One region of the Halomonas sp. AOP30-A1-24 genome, then DNA from elsewhere that is predicted to be linked to it. Evidence: riboswitches for the same ligand, from Rfam matches in the RefSeq annotation. Region 1 holds a riboswitch; the other holds the start of a gene.
What was found. A riboswitch is a leader RNA that binds a small molecule or an ion and turns the genes downstream of it on or off. The one in region 1 is predicted to bind thiamine pyrophosphate.
Positions count from the first base shown of each region.

Region 2: another riboswitch for thiamine pyrophosphate. It lies ahead of ACT3TJ_RS04395 (sodium:solute symporter); the one in region 1 lies ahead of thiM (hydroxyethylthiazole kinase).

Region 1 covers NZ_JBQSXL010000001.1:121,402-127,247, forward strand. The annotation lists gene ampC (class C beta-lactamase) at 1-474, shown strand, start outside; gene ACT3TJ_RS00535 (cupin domain-containing protein) at 606-1,271, shown strand; gene ACT3TJ_RS00540 (DUF6164 family protein) at 1,268-1,633, opposite strand; gene gloA (lactoylglutathione lyase) at 1,635-2,168, opposite strand; TPP riboswitch at 2,398-2,493, shown strand; gene thiM (hydroxyethylthiazole kinase) at 2,518-3,318, shown strand; gene thiE (thiamine phosphate synthase) at 3,318-3,932, shown strand; gene ACT3TJ_RS00560 (LysR family transcriptional regulator) at 3,929-4,849, shown strand; gene ACT3TJ_RS00565 (DoxX family protein) at 4,936-5,352, shown strand; gene ACT3TJ_RS00570 (DODA-type extradiol aromatic ring-opening family dioxygenase) at 5,456-5,846, shown strand, end outside.
Region 2 covers NZ_JBQSXL010000005.1:106,768-112,613, forward strand. The annotation lists gene ACT3TJ_RS04385 (zinc-binding dehydrogenase) at 1-837, opposite strand, end outside; gene corA (magnesium/cobalt transporter CorA) at 915-1,883, opposite strand; gene ACT3TJ_RS04395 (sodium:solute symporter) at 1,880-3,268, opposite strand; TPP riboswitch at 3,258-3,362, opposite strand; gene ACT3TJ_RS04400 (hypothetical protein) at 3,628-4,320, shown strand; gene ACT3TJ_RS04405 (CoA-acylating methylmalonate-semialdehyde dehydrogenase) at 4,383-5,846, opposite strand, start outside.

The sequences.
Region 1 (5,846 bases):
GAGCCGATTCGGGTGAACCCCGGCGTACTGGATGCAGAGGCCTACGGGGTAAAGTCGAATAGCGCCGATATGCTGGCGTTCATTAACGCCAACATGGACAACTCCGCGGTGGATGAACCGCTGCGCGAAGCACTGGAAGCAACCCGGATGGGTTACGTCAACATGGGCGATATGACCCAAGGCCTCGGTTGGGAGCGCTATGCCTACCCTGTGTCGCTTGACCAGCTACAAGCAGGCAATTCGATGGAGATGGTGCTGGAGGCTAACAAGGCCGGGCAGCTTCAGCCACCGTTACCGGCAGATGACGATGTGTGGTTTAACAAGACGGGCTCAACCAATGGCTTTGGCGCCTATGTCGCCTTTGTACCCAGCCAGCAAATAGGCATCGTGATGCTCGCCAACCGCAATTATCCCAACCAGGCACGTATTGAGGCCGCCCACCATATTCTGACGACGCTTGCGGCGACGCCCTGAAAAAAACCGCCTTTATACCACGAGCCTTCCTAAAGGCTCGTCATTAAAGCGCTCTTTTATGCATTGCATTTTGGGTGGTGGATAAGGAGACTTGCACTACCGCGATCCCCCCACTGCAAAGAGCCAACACCATGCGCCTTAACGCCGACTTTAGCCACTTTGCCTGCGTAACGCCGGACCAATATCAATGGGTCGATTCGCCCAGTGCAGGCGTCACACGCATGATGCTTGATCGCATCGGCGAGGAAGTCGCCAGAGCGACCAGCCTGGTACGCTACGCGCCCAACAGCCAGTTCACCGCACATACCCACGACGGCGGGGAAGAGATCCTTGTACTAGAGGGCGTGTTCGGTGATGAGCACGGCCGCTACCCCGCGGGCACCTATCTGCGCAATCCTATCGGTACGGGCCACACCCCGCACATAGGCGATGAGGGCGCGCTCATCCTGGTGAAGCTTCACCAGTTTGCAGCCAATGACATTCTTCAACTGGCCGTTCCTGCTCACCGTTTACCTTGGCAGCCGGACCGTCGCCCAGGCATTACCTATAAAATGCTGCATACCTTTCACCAGGAGCGCGCCAGCCTGGAGCGGTGGGAGGCGGGCGTGACGATTGTCTACCCAACGCTGGGCGGTGGCCTGGAAGCGTTTGTTCTGGAAGGCACCTTGTGCGACGGCGATACCGAATACCCGACGGGCAGCTGGTGTCGCTACCCTCCCGGCGCCGCTCCCCAACTTAGCGCGGGCAGCGAAGGGGTCAAGCTCTACTTAAAACGCGGGCACCTGCGGCTTGATTAACGTGTCAGGCCAAGAAATGGCAACAGCGTAAGCAGTGCCACCATGACGACCGCCACCATTACCAGGGTGACCTGAAAGGGATGCGCCGCCAGGCGGCGCCATAAGGTAGGTGCATCGCCTTGGCTCACGGCCTCGGCGTGCGCTTGCCGAGCCTTGGTGAAGCGCTCGGCTTGATACACCGCCAGTGCTGCTTCGGCCGCCTCACGCTGGGTTTCATCACGCAGCCAGATCGCGTCCACCCCTAAGCGGAAAAAACCGGCCTGCGTTTCATAGGTATCAAAACCATGTTCTGCCAGTAGTGAGCGGACTTCCATGGCTTCTTCATCGGTAACGTAGCGCAGCCGAAACAGCAAGTGTGCCATATCAGTCGCCCATCGCCGCCATTAGGTCGGCCTGGATAACTTCGATCCAGTAGCCGTCCGGGTCTTTCACAAAAATGACGCCCTGCATTTTGCCTTGGTCCGCCCGCTTTATGAACGTTACATCGTGCTCATCAAACCATGCCTGGGCCGCTTCCAAGTCCGGTACGCTAAAGCAGATATGTCCAAAGCCCTGCGGTTCGGCATTGCCATCGTGGTAGGCAAAATCGTCCTGGTCTTCGGTGCCCCAGTTATGGGTAAGTTCTAACAGCCCCTTTTGGCTGAAGGTCCAGGCCGTACGCGCCTGGGTATCTTCCGGCACCTGGTCGCTGGCTTCCAGGTTCGCCAGAAAGTAGAGCGAAAACTGCATCTCTTCGAAATCCAGCCGACGCAGTACCTGCATGCCAAATACCTGGGAGTAAAAGGCCAATGAACGCTCGGGGTCTTTCGCCCGCAGCATCGTATGGTTTAAGCGAAACCCTTGGGTTTGCGCAGGGGCCGGACGAACGCCTTTATGCTGTTCACCTTGCAAAGTCATCTTGGGCTCCTTGTGGGGAATTATGCTGTTAAATGAATTGATTGAGCGGTTATCTTTGACAAAAACCATACCGTGTACAAGCCTATCTCTAACCGTTTCACACCGCATGATACCGTTGTGATGACATACCATGAGGGCAGAACAGCCATTATTCCAGCCCCGCTTACCCTACCGGCCTCCCCTTACACATCGCCTGCGCTTTACAGCACCGCCCAAGGCAAGGATAGTAGCCTGACGACAGGGGCGCTTGAGACGCTCAAGCTGAGATGCACCCTTAGAACCTGAACCGGATAATACCGGCGTAGGAAGTCGCGGTGTCATCACACCCGATCTACGCTGTGAGGTGGCCATGACATCACTCCCGCTGAGCGACGCGCTTTCCGCTGTACAACGCACCACGCCGTTAGTGCACTGTATTACCAATTTTGTAGCGATGAACAGCACAGCTAACTGCCTGCTGGCTGTCGGCGCTTCCCCTGCCATGCTGCATTCAACTGAGGAAGTCGCTGAGTTTACTCGCTTGGCCGGGGCACTTTCGATCAATATCGGCACGCCTTCACCACACTGGGCAGAAGGTATGCAACTTGCCGCCAGAACGGCCAACGAGAGCAATACGCCTTGGGTATTGGACCCGGTTGCGGTGGGCGCCACTTACTACCGTCAAACGCTTTCACAAACGCTATTGGCTTTTAAGCCCAGCGTGATCCGTGGCAATACCTCAGAAATCATGACGCTTTCCGGCTTGACCCACGCGGGCCGAGGAGTGGATGCCACAGCCTCTACGGATGAAGCGCGTGAGGCTGCCATAAACCTCGCCAAGCAGCAACGCTGTGTTGTCGCGATGACCGGCGTTCAGGATTTTATTACCGATGGCACTCAGCACTGGCGTCTGAGCGGCGGGCACGCGCTTATGCCGCGTGTCACTACGCTTGGCTGTGCGTTAAGTGCCACCGTTGCCGCCTTTGTAGCGGCCAGCCCCGAAGCTCCCTTGAACGCCACGTTAGCCGCACTTACAAGCTTTGCTATCGCGGGTAGCCGCGCTGGACAACAGGCGGCAGGCCCGGGTAGTTTTCAGGTAGCCCTGTTGGACGCCTTGTATCAGCTAACACCTACAGACGTCCGTCAGTTTACCGGGCTGGAGGAAGGCTAATGCGTTTTGATCTTTCGCTTTATCTGGTCACTGACGCTCAACTCTGTAAAGCCGCAGGGCTAGAGCGCACCGTGATTGAGGCCGTCAAAGGGGGCGTCAGCTTTGTTCAACTGCGCGATAAACACGCAAGCGATACCGACATGATTGAACAGGCCAAGCGTTTGAAAGCCGCCCTGGCGGGTAGCGGGGTACCGCTGGTGATTAATGACCGCTTGAACGTTGCCTTGCAAAGCGGCGCCGATGGGCTGCATGTCGGCCAAAGCGATACAGCGGTTCAAGAGGCACGGGCAGCCATGGGGCCAGAGGCAATTATCGGGCTTTCGATTAATACGCTTGAGCAGCTTCACGCAGCCCCCGTGGCCCTGCTCGACTACGTGGGCCTGGGCCCGGTGTTTACCACCCAAAGCAAGCAGGACCATGCTAAACCGTTGGGGTTTGAAGGCCTGGCTCAATTAGCCGCGGCCTGCACCTTGCCAAGCGTGGCCATTGGCGGGCTCAAGGCTGAACACGCCCAGCAGGTCGTTGCAGCCGGTGCCAATGGCTTGGCGGTTATCTCCGCCATTTGTGGCCAGCCTGACCCTTACCAGGCCGCACGGGCGTTGGCTCGGCCATGAACCAGCTCGACCATATTGCCGCTTTTGTCAAAGTTGCCGAGCTTGGCAGCTACACGCGGGCCGCTGAGGCGTTGGATCTTTCCCGCACGCGGGTATCACGCGTTGTCATGGCCCTTGAAGAGACGCTCGGGGTGCGGCTTATTCAGCGCACCACGCGGCGCCTGCATTTAACCGCCGAGGGCGAGCGCTACCTTGCGCATGCCCAAGCGATTTTACAGGCCCTTGATGAGGCTGCCGCCGACGTAGGCAGCGGCATTTCTGAAATAAGCGGCCGTTTACGCATCAACGGCCCCATGAGTTTTGGCATGCGCCACCTCTCCCCGCTGGTGGCGCGCTTTATGGTGGCATATCCTGGCCTGGATGTACGCCTGGATTTAGGTGACCGCCGCGTGGATCTTCTCGAAGAGGGCTACGATGTGGCCATTCGTATTGGCAACCTGCCCGACTCAAGCCTGATCGCCAGGCGCCTGACGCGCTGTCAAATGCTGTTTTGCGCATCTCCGGCGTACCTTGAAACCCATGGCGTGCCGGCAAATGCAGAGGCGCTTGCGCACCACCGCTGCCTGCGTTACCGCAGCGATTTAGCCAATAGCAACTGGCGTTTTGAACATATGACACTGACACCCCAAGGCCCGCTTGAAAGCAACAATGGCGATGTTTTAACCCATGCCGCCGAGGCAGGCATCGGTATCGCTCATCAACCCAGCTTTTTGGTAACGGAGAGCATTATCGCTGGGCGGCTGGTTCAGGTACTGCCGCACATCCCCCCCAAGATGCTGGATATTCATGCCATTTACCCTGCGCGACGCTTTTTACCTGCCAAGGTAGAGCGGTTTATTGAGTTGTTAACGGACGCCTGGGGTAGCCCGCCTTACTGGGAGCAGGAGATGGGATTGTCGCCTATTTCGCAACAGTGATGTTTGGTACGCGTGGATTATCTCTGCCGTCAATGAACGTAAAGTGTCCCCATTGAACTTTCAGCACTGCCCAATGGAGATACCCCATGAATGCATCTTCTTCCACCATGAGCACGAACCTTCAACCCCACGCCATCGCTCTGCTGCGACTATCACTTGGCGTGATGGCACTCGCCCATGGCCTGACCAAGGTGTTTGTGTTTACCCTGCCGGGCACGGTCGCCTACTTTGAGTCACTGGGCCTACCAAGCGTTATAGCCTACTTAACGATTCTGGGAGAAGTTGGCGGCGGCCTGGCCTTGATTCTGGGTATTTATACGCGCTGGATTAGCCTTGCAATGATTCCTCTGCTGCTGGGTGCTACGTCCGTGCATCTTGGCAACGGCTGGGCGTTTACCAACGCTGGCGGTGGTTGGGAGTTCCCGGCATTCTGGACCGTTGCCCTGCTCGTGCAGGCAGGTTTAGGCGGCGGCAGCTTTACACTGAACCGCCGCGTTAGCTAATCGCGTTAGGCGCACCCAAACGAGTTTATCTATCACCTTTTCTCCGCCATGCCTTTGCTCGCGCCCTGGTCACTGCCAGGGCCTTCTGCCAGGAGACGTTGTTATGCTACCCAGTCTTTTTATATCCCACGGCTCTCCCATGCTGATCCTCACCCCTACGCCTGCCCATCACTTTTTACGTTCGCTGGGCAAGCGACTGACGCCCAAGGCGATCATTGTGGTTTCGGCGCACTGGGAAAGTCAGACGCTGAAAGTCAGTAACAGCCCTTCGCCAGAAACCCTTCATGACTTCGGCGGCTTTCCCCGCGAACTGTTCGAGCAGCAGTACCCGGCACCTGGCGAGCCTGCACTGGCCAACCGCTTGGCCAAATTACTGGGGGCCTCAGAAGTGGAACGAGGGTTTGACCACGGCACCTGGGCACCTCTTTCGCTGATGTTTCCCAAGGCGGATATTCCTGTCGTTACGCTATCGCTGCCTGTGCGTTGGTCTAACG
Region 2 (5,846 bases), on a different contig from region 1:
CATATCAACAATCATGGTATCGATAAACAGATCAGTCATCTCGCCGCCGACCAAGTCCATCACCGCATCAATTGGCTTTCCGCCAGTAGCTTCTAAGACGCGGTTAACAAAGGTCGGCAGGTCGCCACGGTCAATAACGGCTTCGGCGCCTAACGCTTGCAGCGCAGCGGCTTTATCAGGCTGACTGACCGCATAAGGAACGGCACCGATAATACGGCACAGCTGAATGAGCGCGGTGCCTACGCCACCACTGGCACCGCTTACCAACACGCGCTCGCCAGCCTTGATGTGTGCCGAGGTCATCATATGGTACGCCGTTTGATAGGAGCACATGCCCATCGCGGCTAGCTCAGCGTCGCTGAGTTCGGGATTATCAATGGAGTGGAACTGGTCTGCGGGTACCGCAATATACTCAGCGTAGCCGCCATCGGCCCCATGGCCGTAGTAGTCGGGAGTGAGATTGATATCCCGGCGCTCATCCGCATAAATATTGAAATCAAGCAGGCCACGCTGGCCAACCCGCTTAGCATCCACGCCTTCGCCTACCGCTACGATACGCCCGGCTACATCTGCCCCCTGAATACGCGGAAACGTTAAGGTGGGCGTGCCACCCATGGCAAAGGACGTCACGTCGCCTTTCTCTTTGGTGGGATACAGGCCTTCACGCGCTTTACGGTCGGTATTGTTTTTCGCGGTCGCCGTCACCTGGACCAGAACATCACTTGGGCCGGGTAACGGCGTTTTGACGTCTTTACGGTAATGCAGTTGTTCGACGCCACCATGCCCGACCAAGAGCATGGCAGCCATCGTAGAAGAAACGGCGGTAGATTCAGGCATTGTCAGGCTCCTTGATACAAAGGAATAAGACTAGCCGACCATAGCAAACTCTTGCTACCCCTTAAACGCCTGCTGAATTAGAACCAGCCCTTTCGCCTGAACACCCAAATCAGCACGCCACCGATTCCTGCCATCATGCCTAAAATGAAGAAGTAGCCATAGCGATAGTGCAGCTCCGGCATATAGTCAAAGTTCATCCCGTAGATACCCGCAACAAACGTTAACGGAACAAAAATCGCCGTAATGACCGTTAGAACGCGCATTGTAATGTTCAGTTGGTGCGACGAGATTGATATGTAACCGTCTACTAAATCACCGCAAATGTCGTAATACATCTGAGTAAGCGTATAAAGCCGCTCAAAACGTTCGGCAACATCGTTAATGGCATGCAGCGTTTCACTTTCCTCACGCGGGACGTGCTCATAGTCGTAGACAGTTAACTCTTGGGTAATCCCTTTATGATAATTAAACACGCGCCGCATCTTAACCAGCCGGGAGCGGTACATGGTAATTTTGCGCATTAATACATCGTTACCATTTTCATGTAACTCATCTTCTAAATCGCTTAATTCCGCTTCAAATTCAAGCAGGCTATCAATGTAATACCCAGCAGAGATATACATCACCTTGAGCGCCACCTGCTCCGGTGATTTCGCTAATAACGTCTTACCGTGCTCCTTAAAGAGCCGCTCAATGCTCATGGCAACGCCTGGATGTAGCGTCACTAGAAAGCACTCACCAATAAAAAAGCAGACCTGCTGAGGAACAAAGTTTAGCTGGGCATCAAAAGATGAAATACCGCGGTAAATAATCAGTGCGTGGTTATCAAACTCTTCTATTTTGGGTGGTACACGCTCCTTATGGGCATCCTGAATAGCCATGGGGTGACACTCAAATTTACCCAGTAGCCGCTCAGCAGATTCTGCTGATTCCCCCTGCATATCGATCCATATATGACTGCCGGGGGTATTCTGCCATGTGACAAAAAGCTCTTCGTTCCCTTCATGGGTTTCGCCATCAGGGGTCGTCAAAATACTGCGAATCATAACTGTCCTTGGTTCCAGGGAGTTCTTGAATACGCTAATAACACGCTTACCACCGTGGAAGCTAACAACGCACCTAGAAACGGCGCTAGTGTGGGTACACTGTTCGGAAAGCTTGCCGCCATTATCCCTTCGCTTATGCTGGCGTGGCTCATCCACCCAGGCAAGATCGCACCCAATAGACCCGCCATGCCGCCACCGATAGCCGCAAGAGGCGTCATGCGCCGCCACAAGCCCAGCAGCACGGGCACCACGGTTGCAGCGCAGACTAAATCAGCGATTAAAAAAAGACGTAAAACAGACACACCCTGAAGTGCGACAACCACGACAGGCACCATAAGCAAAACGGTCATCCAACGTGTGAGCGCGATAGAAACGCTTGGCTGTTCACTGCGCGACACGATCAGTGAGGCAATACCGCTTTGTAGCGTATCTACGCTGGACGCCACCAATGTAACGGCAAGCACTAGTGCCGTTATAGCTAGCCAGGGTGGCGCGTTATTGAGCAGTGCAAAAAAAGGCATGGGCGGTTCGCCCAGCGGAACACCGTTCATGGCAGCAAGCATACCCAAACCGCCAATCACCATAACGATCATGACCGTGGCGCCCCCTCCTGCCCAAGCCCCGCGGGCCAAACTTTGGTCATCACGTGCCGCCCATACCCGCTGCCAGTAGCCCTGGTGAAACAAGTTCGCTGCGGTAACCGCGATGACAAGCGTTAGTGCCACACTAAGCGCATCAGAAGTGGCGATAGAGGGCCATGTCGCACTGCTCGGCATGGCAGGCAAGTGCCAAAGGGTGACACTGGAAACCACCACTAACAGTGCAAGCAGCAACCATGCCTGCCAACGGTCAGTGGCCAGGCTTGCGCGCAGCCCACCGCTTACCGTGTAAAGCAACGTAGTGAGCGTTACTCCAATAATCACCCAGCTCGACGGAACATCAGAAAGCAGCGAGGTGATCGCTCCAATAGCGGTTAATTCAGCGGCTAAAAAGCAGGCCATATACACCACGGAAACCAGCGTTACCCAGTGGCGTACGCCGCGCCCATAGCACGCCTCGGCAAACTCAGCGATGCTCCGCCCCTCAGGGAGAGCCCGGCGTATAGACGGACCATAAAAGCCAAGGACGATAAAAGGCAGTGAGGAGCCAAGGGCATAGCCTGCCAAGGCCAATGGGCCAATAAAAGCGCCAATTTCTGGCGGCGCAAACAAAATCCAGGCCCCCATACCAGATGCAACAAAAGAGAGCCCTAGCGTGGTGCTGGTTTGTGAATTACGAGCGGTTACAAAGTCATCCAATGAGCCTTTACGCCCACGGGCTTTAAGGCCTAAAAATGCAAAGCAACAGAGCGCCGCGCCCAGCACGGCTGACGTTAGGTATGGCATGTCGCACTTCCTCCGCCGGTACTAACCGGTTCAGGTTCCAGGGTCTGCGTCATAGCATTCTCAGCCACGCAACGTGGCTCCCCTGGCGACAGTGAATTGAGAGCGTATCCTGATGTAAAGCGAGCTAACCGCCAAAATGAGCAGCTACTCGCGCCGTATCCTAGCCGCTAAATAGCTAACAGGAAAACGGTTTACTTCTGCTATTCATTCGCTACAACGTTGTCTAGACTAACAAAAGCTGCTGTACACTGAGTCAAAGCATTACAAAATAAAAGTAGCTTACCGCCATTAGTGTTATAAAACATTAGTGTTACAAGCGTCGCACAGGAGAATAAGCGACGCGCTTACAGGAAACCAATATGTCATACACCGAAGCCAAGGAGCATACGCAAGGGCGGCTCAATACTCTGTTTGCTGACCCCTACCGTGCGTTTGAAAACAATACCGATGAGCGCCAGCTTCACGTTCGCGTAATGCTTTATATGCTACTGGCCCGCCCCATGTCACGAGGAGACATGACGCTACGCGTGATCCATGGCTGGGAGAACGGTAGCTGCGAGCCTGGCGACTTACAGCATGCTGACTACGTTTTAAATACGCTAGATGATGTAAAGCGCGCGGTAAAAGACTTCGACCAGGCCACGAAGCAAAACGCTCCGCTACCCTCTGAAGACCCTGCCATTTTGGCGATGCCTTTAGCAAATGTGATCGCCGATGCCAAAGCCGAAGGGCAAGCGGTCACCGACGATATACCCAAAACGCCCGCACGCTGGTCTGCGCTTGAAGGCGGCTTGGCACTTTATACGCTTTTTAAAATGTATCACCGGTTGGTGTATGGCGAGGACGATGTCTACCGCTGCTCCCAATGCCAAACGGCCTTAGGCCCGCGTGAAATTCATGAATTTCATCTAGAGGAGAGTGAGTTCGCCCTTTTAGTGCCCCTTGTCGGACAGCCAAAAGAGGCGCCGTCTCTACTCGTATTGCATGAAAGCCAACTTAAGCCGATTGAAAAGCTACTGGAAGAAAGCTTGAGCCTGCTGAATGATTTTTAAGCCTTGAGTACAACAACGTCACTGGCCCCCACAAGAGCCAGTGACTGCTTAGTAAGTAAGCGTTAGCTTAATGCAATAGTACTATTGATACCGCTTGAAACGTTTTCAGGCTCAAACCAGCGTGCCGTTACCGTTTTGGTTTGTGTCCAGAAGGCGATCGCCTGTTTGCCATTTGGCCCTAAATCACCGAGCTTTGAAGCACGTGAGCCAGTGAAGCTGAAATAGGCAACCGGCACCGGGATTGGCACGTTGATACCCACCTGCCCCACGTCTATATCAGTTTCAAAGCGTCGCGCCACCCAGCCAGAATTCGTGAAGATAGACGTGCCGTTGCCGTTAGGATTAGCATTAATAAACGCAATTGCTTCGTCGAGTGTTTCCACGTTGACAACGCAAAGTACCGGCCCAAATATCTCTTCACGGTAAATGGTCATCTCCGCAGTCACATCGGTAAATAACGTCGGCCCCACAAAATTGCCCTTCGGATAATCGCGTACCTGGCAGTTACGCCCGTCAAGCAATAGCGTTGCGCCCTCCTTTTCACCGGTCTCGATAAGACCTAACACACGCTCCTTGGCGGCAGGCGATACCAGCGGCCCTAAATCGGCATCCTGTTGGGTGCCAGGCCCCACTTTCATCTGGCCTGCAGCATCCACAATATCATCAATCCATTGTCGCGCCTCACCGACCAGCACCACGACCGAATTAGCCATACAGCGCTGGCCTGCGGCGCCAAATGCTGAGCCCAGCAGATTGTTGATGGCTTGGCTGCGATTTGCGTCGGGCATAACCACACAGTGGTTCTTCGCCCCCATCATCGCCTGCATACGCTTACCCGCATCTGCCGCCCGCTTGTAAAGCAATGAGCCGACGTGGGTTGAGCCAATAAACGATAGCGCTTTAATCGTTGGGTGATCGACAATCTGGTTGGCAACCTCAGGACCGCCGTGCACCACGTTCAACACCCCAGCTGGCACACCGGCTTCATGGGCGAGCTCCACCAAGCGCATGGTCGAGCTGGGATCCTGCTCAGAAGGCTTCAACACAAAGGTGTTGCCTGTCGCGATGGCCAGCGGAAACATGAAACAGGGCAGCATGATCGGGAAGTTAAAGGCCGTAATACCGGCCCCTACGCCTAGCGGCTGATGTAGCGTATAAACATCGACGTCGCTTGCCGCGTTCTCGGCCACCTCTCCTAGCTGGAGCGAGGTAATCGAGCAGGCGTGTTCGACCACCTCCAGACCTCGCCCTACTTCACCTTTGGCGTCTGGCAACGTTTTGCCATGCTCTTCGGTGATTAAGGCGGCTAGTTCATCGGTGTTGTCACGAATCAGTGCCTGCAACGCCAGCATAATACGCATGCGCTTTCCAAGCGGTACCTTGCGCCACTCTCTAAACGCATGATGGGCGCTTGCAATCGCATGCTCTACTTCTTCTGCCGTGCAAAAAGGCACCCGGGCAACCACCTTTTGGGTCGCCGGATTAACCACATCACGCCACTCCTGGCTTTGAGACAGGACGGCTTG